Regions from separate parts of the Pandoraea sputorum genome, predicted to be linked through region 1. Evidence: riboswitches for the same ligand, from Rfam matches in the RefSeq annotation. Region 1 holds a riboswitch; the other holds the start of a gene.
What was found. Region 1 has a riboswitch for thiamine pyrophosphate ahead of NA29_RS23575 (FAD-dependent oxidoreductase). Riboswitches for the same ligand answer to the same signal wherever they lie in the genome.

Region 1 (9,509 bases):
GTCGGTGATCGGCAGCATCGTGTAGACCATGCCGAGCACGAACGACGCGACGGCGAAGAAGATGAACGCGCCACGGCGTCCGAGCTTGTCCGAGAGAATCGCCCCGACGATATAACCTACGAACGAGCCGACGATCAGCACGATCAGGTAGGCGCTCGTGTTGAACACCGACAGACCGCGCACCGTCTTCAGATACGTCGGCAACCACGTCGTGATGGCGTAGTAGCCGCCGAGCATGCCGGTGCACAGCAGACTGCCAAGGATCGTCGTCTTCAGATGCGCGGGGGCAAAGATCTGCGTGAAGTTGCCCTGCAACTGACCTTCGGCGATCTTGCGGCGCGTTTGCGTGAAGATCTCCGGATCCGATACGTTGCGACGCACATACGTGATCCACACCGCGGGCAGAATCCCGATCCAGAAGCACGCACGCCATGCGTAGCCTTCATCGAGCACTGCGAAGAAAAACCAGTACAGCAGCGCGGCGGCGGCCCAGCCGACCGACCAGCTGCTTTGCACAGTGCCGACGGCTTTCGCGCGATGCTGCGGCGAGCGAATCATCTCGCCCATCATCATCGTGACGACGGTCCACTCGCCGCCGAAGCCGATGCCCTGCAACGTGCGCGTCACGAGCAACTGCCAGAACGAATTCGTGAAGCCCGAGAGGAAGGTGAACAGGCAGAAGGTGGCAATCGTCCATTGCAGTACGCGCACGCGACCGTAGCGGTCCGCAAGAATGCCCGCAAGCCATCCGCCGACGGCCGACGAGATGAGCGAGCTGGTCGCGATCATGCCCGCCTCGCCCTTCGTCATGCCCCACGCGGCAATGAGCGTGGGGATCAGGAACGAATAGATCATGAAGTCGAACGCATCGACGGCATAGCCGCCGAAGCCCGCATACAGGGCCTTGCGCTCCTTCGTGTTGAGTTCTTGGAACCAGGAAAAAAACGCCATGAAAACTCCTCGGTGGATCGTGTGCTTGTCGTTATGTGTGCGACGTGTGGATGTTGTGTGTCGATGTGGGGCATCGACGCTCGGGTCCACGTCTGACCCGGTGAGCGGTGAGCAGTGAGTTATCAGGGCAGCATCAGAGTGTCAGGCCGCCATCGACATGAATCACCTGGCCGGTGATTTGTCGCGCGTGCGGGCCGAGCAGGAAGACGGCAAGGGCGGCGATGTCGTCGGGCTCGCAGAGGCGTCCGGTCGGTGTGGCGTCGGCCGCACGCTGCCATGCGGCCGGATCGATGGCAGAGTGGCCGCTGTCCTTGCGCGTGTAGCCGGGCGCGACGCAATTGATCGTCACCCCTGCGCGGGCGTACTCGGCGGCGGCGCTTTTCGCCAACGCTTCGATGGCGGCCTTGGCAGCAGCCGTCGCCGGGAATCCGGGTTGGTTCGGCGCGAAGCGATGCGCTACGAACGAGCTGACGGCGACTACGCTGCCTTGCGACGAACGTTGGAGATCGGGCAGCGTGTGACGCAGCAACGCGGCGAATGCGCCGGGCATGGCGGCGAGCGTGCGTGCGAAGGCCTCGTCGTCGATGTCGGCCAACGACTGACGCGTGGCGAAGCCCGCATTGCTCACGATCTGATCGACCGGGCCGAAGGCGTCATGCGCGGCGTCGACGAGTCGCGCGGCGGACTGCGCGTGCGTCAGATCGCCGAACCATGTGGCGCACTGCGCACCGGCGTCTTCGCATGCGCGACGCACCTCAGTGAGCCGCGCCTGACTGGCGTCGGACGCGCCGCGTGTGTGCAGCAGCAAGCGAGTGTCAGGGGAGGCGAGGCGGCGGGCGATGGCCGCGCCGATGCCGGAGGCGGCGCCGGTGACGACAACGGTGCGTCCGTCGCGCTCAGAGGAATTCGGCGACTGGCCGGACGAGGTAGCTGAAGTAGTCACGATGAGCCCGGAGATAGCCTGATGGGGTGCTCGTGATTATGCCAAACCGCCTCGGTGCCGGAACAGCCGCGTCAATATTATTTACGAAGTGAACAAAATGGATGAATCGCCCGGTGGGAATGGCGCGGGATGGCGTGAGATCGTCCGCCCCCTGCGCCATCACTTCGCGTCCACTACACCGCGCCGACGACCCGAGGCGGCTCGATCTCGGTCACCGCGTGCAACGTCATCGTGTGCTGATGGAAGCGGGCCAGCGTGTCACGATGCGCGACGCTGACGATGGCGGTGTCAGGCAGTTGCGCGTGCAGTGCGTCGTACACGGCTTCTTCGGTTTCAACATCGAGCGCGCTTGTCGCTTCGTCCAGAAACAGGAAATCGGGCTTTTGCAGCAGTGCGCGCGCGGCCGCCAGTCGCTGTTGTTCGCCGCCGGAGAGGCGTCGCGCCCAATGCGCCGAGGTCAGCAGGTCGTCGCCGTATTGCCCGAGGTTCACGGCGTTCAGGGCGTCTCGGCACTCGGCGTCGGTGAACGTGTCGGGCGATGACGGGAACGCGAGCGCGGCCTTGAGCGTGTCGATCGGCAGATAGCTTTGCTGCGAGAGGAACAACACGCGGGCATTGGTGGGTACTTCGATGCGTCCGCTGCCGAACGGCCACAGTCCGGCGAGTGCGCGCAGCATCGTGCTCTTGCCGCAACCCGAGCGGCCGCGCACCAGCCAGCGCGACCCAGGGGCGAATGCAAACGACCCGGCGGCCGCGAGCGGCGCGCCGTTCGGCAACGATAGCCGCAGGTCGGCGGCAGTGTAGGCCGGAGCACCACTTGCGGGCACCACGGCAATACCGCCTTGAGGGTGCGGCGTGGCGTCGATGACGCGTGTGAATTCGCGCAGACGGTTGATCGTCGCCTTCCAGTCGGCCAGCGTCGAGAAGCTGTTCACGAACCAGGAGAAACCGTCGCTCACTTGCCCAAAGGCGTCGATGATCCGCATCAGCACGCCCAGCGTGAACGCTCCCGCGAAGTAACGGGGTGCTGCCGCCATGATCGGAAAGACGATGGCGATCTGCGCGTAGATCGAGTTCGCGAAGATCAGGCGTTTCGTGACGACCATGATTTGCCACCAGTTGTCGCGCACCGCGCCGAACGCCGACTTCAGACGCGATAACTCCGCGCCTTCGCCGCGATAGAGCGCGACCTGCTCGGCCGATTCGCGCAGCCGCACCAGCAGAAAACGAAAGTCGGCTTCAACCTGTTGCTGCCGGTAGCTGAGTCCCACGAGCGGGCGCCCGACCTTGAAGATCAGAAACGAACCGACGATGGCGTACAGCGCGGCGACCCACACCATGTAGCCCGGGATCGTCACGTTCATACCCGCCAGCGCGAAGGACACTGCGCCCGAGATCGTCCACAGAATCGTGATGAAGGAGAACAGCGAGACGAGCGTCGTCAACAGATCGAGCGACAGCGCGAGCGACGAGTTGACGAGTGTGCGGATGTCTTCGGAAATACGCTGGTCGGGGTTGTCGGCGAGGTGATCGCGTTCGATGCGGTAGTAAGCGCGATGCGCGAACCACTTCGTGAGGTTCGCGTCCGTCACCCATTGCCGCCAGCGGATCTCCAGCATCTGACGGAAGTAGGTGCGGAACGTCGCAATGATGATGAAGCTGAACGCCAGCACCGCGAACTCCGCGAGCGACGACTTGAAGACCGGCCAGTTGCGCTTGTCGAGGGCGTCGTAAAAGCTGGCGTTCCACGCGTTTAGCCGCACGTTGATGAACACGACGGCAAGGTTCAGCGCGATCACGAGCGCAAGCAGGCGTCGACCCTCCCAGCGCTTCTCCGAGACCCAGTAGGGACGGATCAGTTGCCAGGCGGTGGGATGTTTGGGTGGATTGGGTGGTGGCGCGGCGGTGTCGCCCGAGGGTTGCGGGGCGTGTGGTGTGTGGGTCGGCGTGTTGGCCATGATCGTCGGGCGGCGGGACCGCAGTGGGGCAGCGTTGTTATCTATACGTTTCGCACATATGGCCCATTTGACCGCAGTTCCCGATGGTGCGTTGCACGATTTACGGCCAGAGCCGCGCGTGACGGGGATTTTCAGTTTACGGACCGTTACAAGCGGCCGGAATCAGGGGCGGGAGATCTCAAAAAACGAGACGCGACGAGCGTGCAATCGCCCGGGAAGCCAGCTTGCACGGGCGTCGGCATCTATGTTGTAATGGCTGCGGGCGAAACAGGGGTGCTCCGTAATTGGCGTAGTCACGTCAAAGAAGTCGCGGGGCTGAGAGAGACCCTTTGCACCCGACCCGGGTAATACCGGCGTGGGAAGTTTCCGACTCCTCCATTGGGGTAAGGTGGCCATCACCGTTTCGTCCTTTTGCTTTCATGAGGAAAGGGCCCCATGCGTTGCCTTCCACAACATTCTTCGTATTCCCCTCAGTGCCTGCGCGCCTTGACGGCTTGCGCGGCAATGCGCGTATGAGCGCGACCGCTGCCATTTCCACTTCGCGTTCGGCCGTGTCTCGTCCCGACATTGCCGTGCTCGGCGGCGGGTTGTCCGGCCGTCTGCTGGCGTGGCAACTGATTCGCGCCGGCGCGCGCGTGGCGCTGTACGAGCGGGGCGACGCCGATGGCTCGTCCGCTGCTGGCTGGGTCGCCGCCGCCATGCTCGCGCCGCTGGCCGAGGCCGCCGTGGCTGAGCCGAGCATCGTCGAGATGGGCGCGGTCGGGCTTGAGCGCTGGCCCGCGCTGATCGACGGCCTTCCCGAACATGTCTTCTTCCAACGCAACGGCACGCTGGTCGTGTGGCATCAGCCCGACCGCGCCGAGGCCGTGATGTTCGATCGTCGGATGCGGGCGAATGCGCCGCCCGAACTGCTGCGCGGCGGCGTCGAGCGGATTTCGGCGGCACAACTGAAAGATGTGGAGCCGGCGCTCGCTGGACGTTTCCAGGAAGGCTGGCTGCTGCCGAACGAAGGGCAACTGGATAACCGTCAGTTATTGCGCGCGCTGGCCGCAGGACTTGCGAAGGCGGGCGCGGACCTGCACTGGAACACCGCGATTGCCGAGGGCGAGTATCCGGACGCCGGTCTGGTCATCGACTGTCGCGGACTGGGCGCGCGCGAAGCGCTCACCCAACTGCGCGGTGTGCGAGGCGAGGTTGTGCGCATTCACGCGCCGGGGATCGGTCTGCGTCGCCCCGTGCGCTTGCTGCACCCGCGCTATCCGATCTACATCGCGCCCAAGGAAAACGATCTTTACGTGATCGGGGCGACCGAACTCGAATCGGAAGACATGTCGCCGATGACCGTGCGCTCGGCGCTCGAACTGCTCTCGGCGGCGCACTCGCTGAACCCGGCGTTCGGCGAAGCGCGCATCGTCGAGCTGAACGTCAACTGCCGCCCGGCGCTGCCCGACCATCTGCCGCGCGTGCAGTGGGACGGCGCACGTTTGCTGCGCGTGAACGGTCTGTACCGTCACGGCTATTTGCTGGCACCGGCAGTCACTGGCGAAGCATGCGCGTTGGCGCAGGCACTGATGCAAACGAAGGGCGCGCCGTCGGGATCGGCGGATGCGTTCGACTGGGAGACGTGGCGAGCCAGCCGGCCGTGGCCGGAACTGTTTCGTCAGGCATGAGAGGAAGCGGTACGCAATGGACATCCATATCAATCAACAGATGCTGAGCGTGGCCGACACGGCGACGCTGGCCGAGGCGCTCGCCGCCTACGGCGCCAAGCCGCCTTTCGCGGCGGCGATCAACGGGCAATTCGTCCCCAAGACGCAATACGCCGCGCGCACGCTCGCGCAGGGCGACAAGATCGATGTCGTGCAACCGGTGGCCGGAGGCTGAAATGAACGCATTCACCGAATCGAACAACGTGGCGGCCAGCAGCACGCGTGACGCGCTCACGCTTTACGACACCCGCTTCGGTAGCCGCTTCTTGCTCGGCACGGCGCGTTATCCGTCGCTGCAAGCACTGAACGATTCCATCGACGCAGCGCGTCCGGGCATGGTGACGGTGGCATTGCGCCGTCAGCTCTCGGGCACCGGGGCGCAAGCATCGGAAGGTCATTTCTGGGAGACGCTGCGCCGCCTTGCGGTGCCCGTGCTGCCCAATACCGCGGGCTGCCATTCGGTGCAGGAAGCGGTGACGACGGCGCAAATGGCGCGCGAAGTCTTCGAGACCGACTGGATCAAGCTCGAACTCATCGGCGACGACTACACGCTTCAGCCCGACCCGTTCGGTCTGGTGACGGCCGCCGAGCAACTGATTCGCGAGGGCTTCAAGGTCCTGCCGTACTGCACGGAAGATCTGGTGCTGTGCCGTCGACTGCTCGACGTCGGCTGTCAGGCATTGATGCCGTGGGGCGCCCCGATCGGCACCGGCAAGGGCGTGATCAATCCGTACGGTCTGCGTCTGTTGCGCGACCGTCTGCCGGATACGCCGCTGATCGTCGACGCGGGCCTCGGCTTGCCGTCGCATGCGTGTCAGGTGATGGAATGGGGTTACGACGGCGTGCTGCTCAACACCGCTGTCGCGCTCGCCGCGCAGCCCGTGGAGATGGCTGGCGCGTTCGCCGGTGCGATCAAGGCGGGACGCGCTGCATGGCTCGCGGGTCCGATGGCCGAGCGCGAGAGCGCCGAAGCCAGCACCCCGGTCGTGGGTGTTCCCTTCTGGCATCAGTCCGGTAGCTGATCGCGCCTGATTTCATGACCAACGGTCGCGCGATGCGGGGCCGGATCAACAAGGATTTTTCATGACGACGCACGCTGGCGCCGCCGGGCCTGTGCATATGCAGCACGTGCAATGCCTGCCCACCGACGCACCGCTCGCGGTGGCCTGGCAGCAGGCCGCCGACGCGATCCGCGCGCGCCTCGCACCGTGGCCGGATGAGGCGACATCGCCGCAATGGCGTCTGCACGCCGAGACACCCGTTAGCGCGGGACAGGGCGATGTGGTCTGGCTGCCGCTGGTGCCTGAGCATGGACTGGGCACGTTGGCGTCCGTCAGCCTGGACGCATGGCGCGCGAGTGGCGCGGTCGTGCTTTGCTCGCACGCGCTCGCACAGGGGCACGTGGAAGACACGCTGTACACGCCGGATGGCGTCTATCGTGTGGCGGGTCTCGACGATCCTGCATTCTTTCCTGCATTTGCCGCGTTTCTGGACTGCGGTTTCGCCCCGCACGACGCGCTGGTACTCGGCCGCGCATGGCGCACGGACGGCAGTCATGCGCGTGTGCAAGACGTCGACACGCTGGGCGCATGGCCGACCGTGCTGGAGACGTTCCCCGCCGTGCTGGGGCAGGTGCCGTCGCCGGGGCGCTTTCCTGCATGCCCGGCGCGACTGGGTCTTTACCCGGTGCTGCCCAACGCCGATTGGTGCGAGCGTATGGCGGATCTTCAGGTCGGGACGGTCCAGTTGCGCATCAAGGACCCTGAGCACCCGGGGCTGCGCAGCGAGATCGAGCGCACAGTGGCGGCGGGTCGCCGCGTGACGCACAACAGTGCGTGGTTCATCAACGATCACTGGCGTGAGGCGGCGCAGGCCGACGCCTACGGCGTGCATCTCGGTCAGGAAGACATGGCGGCGCTCTCGGCAGATGAAGTCGCGACGCTGCACGCGAGCGGCATGCGGCTGGGCATCAGCACGCACGGCTATTTCGAGATTCTCGCGGCGCATCACTTCCGTCCGAGCTATCTGGCCGTCGGTGCGGTGTTTCCGACGACGACCAAGGTCATCGCCACCGCACCGCAAGGACTGGCGAAGCTGGCGCGTTACGTGAAGCTCATCGCACCGCATTACCCGCTGGTAGCGATCGGCGGCATCGACGCGGCTAACCTGCCGCAGGTGCTCGAGACGGGGGTGGGATGCACGGCCGTCGTGCGCGCAGTAACGGAAGCCGACGACGTGGCAGGAGCGGTCCGTTCGATGCAGAAGGAATTCGCGCGGCGGGCGTGAGTTAATGGCGCAAGCGCAGCACAAGCACGGCACGAGTGCGGCAGAAGCTCGCTACAAGCGCGGCACGAATGCGGTACGCCCTTAGCGGTGGTTATAGTTTGCGCGTCATGAAGACTGCGCCATCGCCATAGCCCGCCAGTTTGGCGGCGATCTGAGGCGAGACGTCCACGGTGACCTGATACCCGAAGCGGGCCCAGAATCCCTGCGATTGCTGCACCGCGACCAACGCCGAGGCGCGCAGGCCGAGCGATTGCGCCGCCGACAACGCGGCGGCATAAAGCTGACCGGCCACACCCCCGCCACGCGTACGCGGGGCAAGCGCCATGTCGTGCACGTACCAGCAGTCGGGGGCGTCCGGCAGCGCGTCGAGGACGGTGTCCAGCGGCGGCGGTGCCGCGAGACGCCAGGGGTGCGTGAACAGATAGCCCGCGATGCCCGTGTCCGTCGGCCCGGTCGTTCCCGCATCCACGGCCACCCAGCAAGTCGTCGGCGACAAGTCCAGACGCGAGGCGAGCGTGGCTTCCGATTCCAGCATCAGGTGGCCATAGGCGAGGGCCTGCACCGTCAGCACGTGGGGAAGGTCGCCAGGTTGCATCGGACGAATCCGAAAGTCCTGCGTCGCCGTAGACTGCGGCGAGACGGGGCGCAAAGAGGGAGGGGTAGCGGAGGACATCCCGAGGAACGATGATGAGCGCGAAACGTCGTATTGTAGCAACGGCGCAACACCGGCGCGGGGTCAGAAGACGATAAGTCCTTGGTGCCGTTGGGTTTTTGCGGCGTTGCGGCTATTGGAACGTTCTCGCAGCAATACGTCCGGGGCCTGTAGAATCCCGCTGGGCAGCGCCGTTCCTTGCTTTCGCCGACCCGGCGTGGACGGCATCGATTGATAAACCCCCCTATAATTGGCGTTTTGCGCCGCACTATAAGACCCGAAACGTGCCTACCCCGAATCCGGAAAATCTGCTCGAACTGCGCGACGTCAGCTTTGGATATGGCGAACGTCTGGTGCTTTCCGGGCTGAATATGCGGTTTCCCCGCGGCAAGGTGATCGCGGTCATGGGGGGCTCCGGCTGCGGTAAAACGACCGTGCTGCGTCTGATCGGGGGCCTCGTGCACGCCAGTCGGGGTCAGGTCGATTTCGACGGGACCGACGTTTCCACGCTCGACCGCGACGGCTGGTACCGCCTGCGTCGCCGCATGGGGATGCTGTTCCAGTTCGGCGCGCTGTTTACCGACATGACGGTGTTCGACAATGTGGCGTTTCCGCTGCGCGAACACACCCGTCTCGACGAAGACCTGATTCGTGACCTCGTGCTGATGAAGCTCAATGCCGTGGGCCTGCGTGGCGCGCGTGACATGAAGCCCGCCGAGATCTCCGGCGGGATGGCGCGCCGGGTGGCGCTGGCCCGCACGATTGCGCTCGATCCGGACCTCGTCATGTACGACGAACCGTTCACGGGGCTGGACCCCATCTCGATGGGGATTACGGCGAATCTGATCCGTAAGCTCAACGACGCGCTGGGCGCAACGTCGATCATCGTCTCGCACGATGTCGCCGAGACGTTCACCATTGCCGACTACATCTACTTCATTAGCGAAGGCCGCATCGCCGCCGAGGGTGCGCCCGATGCGCTGCGCGCCTCGAACGACCCGACGGTTCGT
Region 2 (9,509 bases), 860 kb from region 1:
CGTGGACGGGCGCTGCCACGGAAGGTGCTGCCGCGGCTGACGCGCGCGACAATTCCAGCGCGTGTGCTGGCGAGGGCAGCAGACCATGCGCGACGACCGCCGACGCCAGACGCAGCACGACAGCCGCGCGACACCAGTGAGAGAGAATTCGTTTCATTTCGTTATCCTTATTTTTAAGAAGATAGTGGGTGACATGGGGATGACACGCCGGGTGTGGCGGCGACGTCGAAACGTCGTCGCTGCCGATACGAGTCGCGCTGGCCAGGCACTCTTTTTTTCGAAAGCGTTTGCAGCTTAGTGTGCGTTTCGGCAGCTGCAAAGCAAAGCTACCGTAACCGACGTAACCGCCGTATCATCGGCTCGCCCCTTGCGCAAGTTCGTGGAACGTGCGCACGCCGTTCGCGCCACAACGTGCGCCTCCGGTCCCTGCCAAGCTTGCTGCCCGAGTCACTCAGTCAACATGAACGACACCACCGAATCGTCGCTCGCTCCCGCACTCGTTGTGCGACTCGACGCGCCGCAGAAAATCGACGGTCAACCGGTGCGATACCAAAGCCTGTGGTTGCTGATGCGCGTCTATTACGCGGCGCATTTCGAGGCATCGCCGGTGACGCTTGCGTCGCTGAAGGTCCGGTTCGGTCAGGCAGGCCTCGGGGTGACCTGCGCATGCTCATCAGCCGCGCATTTTCGGACTTTGCGCGATGGGACGTCGCGGTCGGCTGGGGCGATGACCGCCATGCCGATGTGCGTCTGCTGCCGACGCGCGGACGTGGCAAAGGCCCCTTCTGGCTCGCCGCGCACGAGATGTCGCGCATCAAAGTCGTCATCGGCGACACGACGCCCGCCGATCCGCGCCGCGCAATCGCTGCCTTTCTCGGTTTGCCGCAGGACAGCACGCCCGACGCTCAGTCACCCGCACTCGATTACGTCATGCAGGACATTGCGTTCTGGCATCACCTGACGCTCGGCAAGCGCGACATGCAGGACGGCGTGTTCTTCGCGCCGTCGCCGCCTACGACGCACAGCGAAGCCAGACGCCAGCGCACGGGCGCGATCCCGTCGTTCCATGCGGCGCAGGTGTGCGCCGTGGACGACGTACAGCGTGGCATTGCGCTGCTCGCCGAGACCATCGTGTGGCGTCGCATGGGAGACGCCGCGCGCACGAAGCAGACTTTGGCCACACTCGCGGCCACCTTCGGCGCGAGCCAGCCCGGCTCACCGACGTTACGCGCCATGCACTGGATCGTGCAGGCATGGCAGGCCTACGCATTGCGTGACGAGCCAGGGGCGTTCGCGCATCTGCAACGTATCAGCGACGACGCATCGCTCGCCCCGTGCCTCATCTACAACCCGCGTATTCGCTTCGAGAGCCGCAATCTCCAGGCGTTGCTGCACAAATCGCACGCCGCGCGCAATGGCCCAATGCCTGCCCGCGCGCAATCCGCCGCCGACGCGCTGGCCGCCTTCTCGGACGCCCTGCAAGCGGCGTTCGAAGCCGACTCCATCGAGCTGGCGCAGCACGTCGCCGCCAACATCGGCCTGTCGCTCTGGCTGTTCTGGCAAGGGGCGCTGATCGATCCGGGCAGAAGACTCGCCGCGGCCGAGGTTCAGCGCCAGGCATTGCGGTGGATCGGTTTGTCGGAGTGGATTTGCGATCGCTTCGGCGTCGGCGGGAATTCCGTCTGGAATACGGTGTTCCTGCTGCGCATTGCGCGCGGTGCCGTTCCCGTTCGACGCGATCCCGATCTGGAAACGCTGCGCGCGAGTACGCCCCTCGCGGTCGATGCGTTTCTCGATGCCGTCCAGCCGTTTGGAGCCCCCTTCTCGCGCGCCAAGGGTTTCCTGCGCTGGACCGATGTCGTGGCCACCACGCTCGCCGACCACGAGGAGGGACGCGTTCGCTTCGAGCCGCTGCAGCTTGCCAACCTGTGGTTCGAAATGCTCTGGTTCGCGCTGCATCAGGACGGCGACTCGCCGCAGGCATTCCACGCCGCGCAATCGCTCGGTCGTGTACTGCCGATGCTGCCACCGCCCGACCGGCGCTTTTTCCGCGATGCGCTACGTCTGATGCCGCGCGACTTTCAACGCGAGGTGCGGATAGCGCAGGACGGTTGAAGCGCCCGTCGGAATGTCGCACCGCACCATTTTCAGTTCACGTTTTTCGGGACACATCGTGCTTGTTTTGCCCGGCAGGTCGGTGTATCGTTGCCGCAAAGCTAAGCGCAGGGGTCCTGCAACGTGAGTTGTGGGTGAGAAATACCCTTAGAACCTGATCTGGATAATGCCAGCGCAGGGAGCGTAGAAATTCCTCGCCCCCGTTCATGCTCCTGAGCCGCTTTGCGCCGAAATTGTCGGCGTCAACACGTGCCCCGCCAGGAGACATTGCATGAACGCCAATCCGAAGTTCCTCTCAGCCAACGCGCGCGTGGACGAAGCTGCGATCGCACCGCTGCCCAATTCCCGCAAGATCTACGTCGAAGGCTCGCGCCCGGACATTCAGGTCCCGATGCGCGAAATCTCGCAAGCCGACACGCCGACGAGCTTCGGCGGCGAGAAGAATCCGCCGATCTACGTCTACGACTGCTCGGGCCCGTACACCGATCCGAACGCAACCATCGACATCCGCTCCGGCCTGCCCGCGCTGCGCGCGAAGTGGATCGAAGAGCGCGGCGACACCGAAGCCCTGCCGGGTCTGAGCTCCGCCTATGGCCTTGAGCGCGCGAACGACAGCGCTACCGCCGACCTGCGTTTCCCGGGCCTGCATCGCACGCCGCGCCGTGCCAAGGCGGGCAAGAACGTGACGCAGATGCACTACGCACGTCAGGGCATCATCACGCCCGAAATGGAATACATCGCGATTCGTGAAAACCTGCGCCGTCAGGAATACATCGAAAGCGTACGTGCCGCTGGCCCGCAAGGCGAGCGTCTCGCGAAGTTGCTCACGCGTCAGCACCCGGGTCAGCATTTCGGCGCCAGCATTCCCGCCGAAATCACGCCGGAATTCGTGCGCGAAGAGATCGCACGTGGCCGCGCCATCATCCCGAACAACATCAACCACCCGGAATCCGAGCCGATGATCATCGGCCGTAACTTCCTCGTGAAGATCAACGCGAACATCGGCAACTCGGCCGTGACGTCGTCGATCGGCGAAGAAGTGGACAAGATGACGTGGGCGATCCGCTGGGGCGGCGACACGGTCATGGATCTGTCGACCGGCAAGCACATTCACGAAACGCGCGAATGGATTCTGCGTAACAGCCCGGTGCCGATCGGCACGGTGCCGATTTATCAGGCGCTCGAAAAGGTCAACGGCAAGGCCGAAGATCTGACGTGGGAAATGTTCCGCGACACGCTCATCGAGCAGGCCGAGCAAGGCGTCGACTACTTCACGATCCACGCCGGCGTGCGTCTCGCGTATGTGCCGATGACGGCTAACCGCATGACGGGTATCGTCAGCCGCGGCGGCTCGATCATGGCCAAGTGGTGTCTCGCACACCACAAGGAAAGCTTCCTGTACACGCACTTCGAAGAGATCTGCGAAATCATGAAGGCCTATGACGTCGCGTTCTCGCTGGGCGACGGTCTGCGTCCCGGCTCGATCTACGACGCCAACGACGAAGCGCAACTCTCCGAACTCAAGACGCTGGGCGAACTGACGCAAATCGCGTGGAAGCACGACGTGCAGGTCATGATCGAAGGCCCGGGCCACGTGCCGATGCAGCTCATCAAGGAGAACATGGATCTCCAGCTCGAGTACTGCGACGAAGCCCCGTTCTACACGCTCGGACCGCTGACCACGGACATCGCCCCGGGTTACGACCACATCACGTCGGGGATCGGCGCAGCCACCATCGGCTGGTACGGCACGGCCATGCTGTGCTACGTCACGCCGAAGGAACACCTTGGCTTGCCGAACAAGGACGACGTGAAGGAAGGCATCATCACGTACAAGCTCGCAGCCCACGCGGCTGACCTCGCCAAGGGTCACCCGGGCTCGCAGATTCGTGACAATGCGCTGTCGAAGGCACGTTTCGAATTCCGTTGGGAAGACCAGTTCAACCTCGGTCTCGATCCGGACAAGGCGCGTGAATTCCACGATGAGACGCTGCCGAAGGATTCGGCCAAGGTCGCTCACTTCTGCTCGATGTGCGGACCGCATTTCTGCTCGATGAAGATCACGCAGGACGTGCGCGATTACGCCGCCAAGCAAGGGCTCACCGACGAAGCCGCCCTCAAGCAAGGAATGGAGGTCAAGGCCGTCGAGTTCGTAAAGAGCGGTGCCGAAATCTATCGTCGCACCTGATTAGCGCGTGCACGATGGCAGCATCAACGCCGCTGTCGTGTACGGCAAATCGTCGCTTAGCAAGCAGAACGCGCCCGGGTAAAACCGGGCGCGTTTTTTGTTGCGCTGGCGTCTCGACTGCTGTTGCCCAAGTCAGGCTGACGGCATTGTCGACAGGTTTGACACCGTCGTTATGCGACGGAAGGCGACTCGCTGGAGATGGCGGCCGGCGCCGTGGGCACGCCACGCTGCGTCAGATAGTTGCGCAACCGCTCTGTGGCGATGTGCTTGGCCACCGAAGACATCGACGTTGCGAGCGCCGTGAACGCTTCCGTGTTGGTCGCGGGCATGGCTGCGGCATCCATCACTTCGGTGTGACGCATCTCCCAGTGGCGCTCGCCCAGTTGTTCGACGCCGAGCGCGAGCTTCGCCCATTCGTCCGTCCCCAATCCGATGGACGCGGGCAGATCGCCGCGCACGATCGCCTGATGCATCGGCAAACCGGCGGCAAAGCCCACACGAAGCATCCACTCAGTGCTTTCGCTCGCAGGCATGGGACGCGCGCCGGCGTGCAGGCGCGCGTTCAGCTTGCCGATGAATTTGTCCGGCGTCTCGCGCACGAGACATGCCGTCGACCACTCCTTCTTGCCTGCCAGTGCGGGCTTGCCGGTCCATCGACGCGCCGTGTCCGCCACCGTCTTAGTCACGTCGGCACGCGTCGGCTCGAACGGTACCGTACCGTTGCGACCGTCCGTGCCGAGCAACGAACCGTTGACGATATCGCGACAGACTTGCGCGCGCTCGCTGCGTCCATCCGGCATGACAACCGGGTGATTGCGCCCGTCCAGCGAGGCAACATGGGTGCTCACCTGACGCGAACTGGCGCAGATATGCAGCGTTGCCAGCGCTGCCGGTGGGAGGACAGGTTGCGCGACACGCGGCGCAAGTAAGGACGCCAACGATTCGCCGGTCATGGGTGCTTCGAAAACATCCCCATCGTCGACGCCCACGAATCCAGCCCGGAGCGCGCCGCCCCAGGCTTCATCGGATCGATCCTCTTGCGACGATACGCTCGCGAAATCGGCCTCGAAGCGAATACGCCCCTGATCGCGATTGGCGTGCCCCGACGATTGCGCTACAACGCTTGCCGGTGAATCACGCGGGGTCCGGGGAGGGGCCGGGAGAGCGCTTCGTACGTTTGCGATGCGCATGAGCGGCATGTCTACGGGATGATTGCGTCCGACGGGATGAAGTGTGACGGGTATTGCGGCAAGGTCGCCCGTGACGGGTGCGTGATTCGCGAACTGCATACCGAACATCATCGATAAGTCCTCACATAAGGGAAAAGGGAGAAGCGTGGTGTGCACCACAGTCTCGACGTCGCCTGCGCCGTGCCCCACAGCCTCCCGACAAAGCTCGGATGTCGCCATGGGGTGTCGTCAAGACGGCGTCCACGATGCCCGAACGGTCGTTCGGTAATTTTCGATTCTGCACGCGGACTCTCGCAGCTCGTGCAAGCGACCGCCTCGGAGTGGACAGCCGGGCCGCCTGAATGCGTCCGGTATGCATCGGGTACGCGGGGATCGCGCTGTCGGAGTGCCCCGAACTTATGGCATGCTATCGGACAGCGGTACAGCCGACGCGGCTGACGCGGCCCGCCCTGCGGGTACGCTGCTCCTGCGCTCCAGCCCGAAGGCATCTCAAAATGATGGCCCGCCGGCCTTGTTTTGAAATGTCTCCCTGCTCCCGGACCCACTCCCGTGCGAACCGGTCCGGCCTGCGTCGCGGCTATGTATCCGCACTCGCACTTACAGGGACAACAATATGAGTGGTTACGGTTTTCTTTTCAGTATTCTTTTGCTGGTGCTGGCAAGCGCCTTCTTTTCCGCTGCCGAAATCTCGCTCACTGCGGCCAAGCGCACCAAACTCCAGGTGCTCATGGAAAAGGGCGACGAACAGGCGGTCAAAGTGCTCGCGCTCAAGGAGCAGCCGGGCAACTTCTTCACTGTCGTGCAGATCGGCGTGAATGCCGTCGCCGTGCTCGGCGGCGTGCTCGGCGAGAGCTTCCTCACCGGCTACATCTTCGATTGGCTCTCGCCATTCACCGACGAGGCGCTCGCGCTGCGACTGGCCGGTATCGGATCGTTCCTGTTCATCACGATCGCCTTTATCCAGTTCGCCGATCTGATTCCGAAGCGTCTCGCCATGGTCAATCCGGAGCGCGTCGCGATGGCCATCATCGATCCGATGCTGCTTTGCCTGAAAATCCTGCGTCCTTTGGTCTACATCTTCAACGGCGTAGCGAACCTGTTTCTGCGCATGTTCAAGCTGCCCACCCATGCGATCGACAACATCACGTCGGAGGACATTGCTGCGATGGTCGGTGCCGGCGCGCAGGCCGGTGTGCTACGCAAGCAGGAACTGCATCTGATCGAGAACGTGTTCGAACTGGAGTCGCGCACCGTTGGCTCGGTCATGACCTTCCGCGACGACGTGGTGTACTTCACCATCGCCGAAGACGAACGCAGCATCCGTCAGAAAATCACGGAAAGTCCGCATTCGAAGTATCTCGTGTGCCGCGACGAAATCGACAACGTGCTCGGTTACGTCGACTCGAAAGACCTGCTTCAGCGCATTGCAAGCGAGGATCTTTCCAGCGTGATCCGCAATCTGGATCGTCTCTACGCGAAGAAACTGCTGGTGATTCCGGACACGCTCAACCTGTCCGAAGCGCTGGCACGCTTCAAGGAAACCCGCGAAGGCTTCGCCGTCATCATCAACGAGTACGGTCTGGTGGTCGGTGTAGTGACGCTTAACGACATCGTTGGCGCCCTCATGGGCGATGTCGTCCACCCGGCCGACGAAGACCAGATCGTGCAGCGTGACGAGCACTCGTGGCTCGTTGACGGCGTCACGTCGGTCGAGGACGTGAAAAAGGCGCTCGACATCGACGAACTCCCCGGTGAGGGTGAGTTCGAGACCATCGCCGGATTCATGATCTATCAGCTCAAGCGTATTCCGAAGAAGTCGGAAGCCACCGAAGCGGCGGGCTACAAGTTCGAAGTGGTCGACATCGACAACTACAAGATCGACCAGTTGCTTGTCACTCGCATCGGCGCTGTTGCCGAAGCCGCTATTGCAGCGGCAAAGCTGAACGCGAATTCGTCGGCAGATCGGACATCGTAGTCAGCACCTCCTTCAGACGGTCGGTCAGACCGCCATCGCGCTGCGTCGGGCGCGCGATGGCCGAGGCGATCACCGGCCACGGCGCATATAGCCACGCCTCCCGGCGCGCACGCGTAACCCCCGTATAGATCAGTTCTCGCGATAGCACCCGGCTCGCCTGCTCGGGTAGCACTATTGCCACACGCTCGAATTCCGATCCCTGCGACTTGTGAATCGTCATCGCGAACGCCGTTTCGTGCGCGGGCAAGCTCGCAGGCGAATAGAGGCGATAGCCGCCGTCCGGCGTAGCAAACGTCACACGCAACGTGCCGGATGGCCCCAGCGGCAACGCAATGCCGATATCGCCATTGAAGAGGTTCAGCGCGTATTCGTTCTGCGTCACAAGCACCGGACGCCCCGCAAACCATGCGCCGCCCCCCGCGCCCAACGCCACACCGGCACGACGCGCCAGCAGCGCCGTCAGTTGTGCGCCCAGAAACTCGACGCCTCGTCGCCCGCCCCGCGTCGCGCACAGCACGCGGAACTTGCCAAAAGCAGCAAAGACAGGCTGAGCGACCATCGCAATGTCTGCCGTCGTGGCCGCAGCGGGATCGCCTAACTGTTCTATCGTCGTAAAAGCCTGAGCGAGCGCATCGAGGTATTCGCCGTAACCGTCGGCCAGCGCGTTTAGGGTGGCTGGCGACAACTGGATTCCGCCATCTTCGCTTAACAGCACGCGGTCCACGGGGTTGGCTTCGGAAGATGCGCTGCCCGCCTCACCTCTGGTAGTCATGCGGCCGGACTCGCTCTCGGCAACAGTGAACTCCTTGCGCGCATCGATGACCTTTCCTGTCTTGATGGCCGTGGCCAGACGGCCAATCGCCGAGTTCGCGCCAAAGCGATAGGTGCGTTCCAGCCAGACGACGGCGTCCTCCAGGCCACGTGACGCTCGAGCCTGCGTCGTCTGCGCAGCACTCGCTTTCGACACGCTGGCGCTGCTCACGGCCAGCGGGCCCGAGGTAGGTAAGTCGCTTGACGGCCAGCCGAGTGCCGACAGCAATTGCATGCGCATCGATGGCGAAAACACCCGTTGGGCGCTCAGTTCGCCGAACACCGCCCCCGCCTCGACGGCCGCCAACTGGTCCTTGTCGCCCAGCAATACCAGACGCGCGCCCTCCGGCACCGCTTCAAGCAATTGCGTCGCCATCGACAAATCGATCATGGACGCTTCGTCCACCACGATCAGGTCATAGGGCAGCGGGTTGCCTGCGTGATGACGAAAGCGTCGCCCGACCTGCTCCGCCGATTCCGGCAATACACCGAGCAGTCGATGCAACGTCACCGCCGCTTCGGGGAGCGCGAGTCGCACGGCTTCCGGCAAGTCCTGACGTGCCGTCAGGGCCTCCTGCATACGCTGTGCCGCTTTGCCGGTGGGTGCCGCCAGCGCAACGCGCAGGTTGGCATCGCGCTCCAGCAGACACGCGATCAGACCGACGACCGTGGTCGTCTTCCCCGTCCCCGGGCCGCCGCTGAGCACGACCAGCGAGCGTTGCAATGCGAGCGCCGCCGCCGCCATCTGCCAGTTAGGCTCGCGCTGGCCTTCGGGCGAGAGCAGCACGCCATCGCGGAAGTAGCGTTGCAAGCGCTTACGGTCGTCCTCCGTGATCGCAGAAGTCGGTGCAGTCGATGCCGACATTGCCGTGCCGCTCAGGGTCAGTTTTCGCCCAAGCGCGAGGGCAAGGCGCGCTTCATAGTGATAGTAGCGAGCCAGATACAGACGGTCCTGATCGTCTAGCAAGAGCGGGTAGGCGCCTGCCTGTCCATCGCCCGCGAGTACGTGCGCGAGGCTCGCCGGTGCACACAAGCCGCTTGCGAAGAGCGCCTCTCGCCAGACCGACAACGCAGGCGCGTCACCGGGAAACAGCTCGCCGCTGGCCTGTGCGTCGAGCAGGTTGTCGAGCGGCACGCAAACGTGACCTTCCGACGTGGCCAGGCTCACTTCGAGCGCCGCCCGTCGAACGTAGCGGCAAGTGACCTCATCCGCACCGTTGCCTCGCGCGAG

Region 2: linked by a shared signal. The riboswitch ahead of thiC (phosphomethylpyrimidine synthase ThiC) and the one ahead of NA29_RS23575 (FAD-dependent oxidoreductase) in region 1 are both predicted to bind thiamine pyrophosphate.

Annotation. Positions count from the first base shown of each region.
Region 1 is NZ_CP010431.2:5,314,956-5,324,464, reverse strand. It holds gene NA29_RS23590 (MFS transporter) at 1-951, opposite strand, end outside; gene NA29_RS23585 (SDR family NAD(P)-dependent oxidoreductase) at 1,085-1,894, opposite strand; gene NA29_RS23580 (ABC transporter ATP-binding protein/permease) at 2,068-3,852, opposite strand; TPP riboswitch at 4,112-4,231, shown strand; gene NA29_RS23575 (FAD-dependent oxidoreductase) at 4,365-5,522, shown strand; gene thiS (sulfur carrier protein ThiS) at 5,539-5,736, shown strand; gene NA29_RS23565 (thiazole synthase) at 5,738-6,583, shown strand; gene NA29_RS23560 (thiamine phosphate synthase) at 6,645-7,847, shown strand; gene NA29_RS23555 (GNAT family N-acetyltransferase) at 7,939-8,442, opposite strand; gene NA29_RS23550 (ABC transporter ATP-binding protein) at 8,784-9,509, shown strand, end outside.
Region 2 is NZ_CP010431.2:4,450,727-4,460,235, forward strand. It holds gene NA29_RS19585 (OXA-62 family carbapenem-hydrolyzing class D beta-lactamase OXA-154) at 1-157, opposite strand, end outside; gene NA29_RS19590 (hypothetical protein) at 667-2,115, shown strand; TPP riboswitch at 2,215-2,313, shown strand; gene thiC (phosphomethylpyrimidine synthase ThiC) at 2,387-4,303, shown strand; gene NA29_RS19600 (hypothetical protein) at 4,474-5,256, opposite strand; gene paeA (polyamine export protein PaeA) at 6,107-7,468, shown strand; gene recD (exodeoxyribonuclease V subunit alpha) at 7,416-9,509, opposite strand, start outside.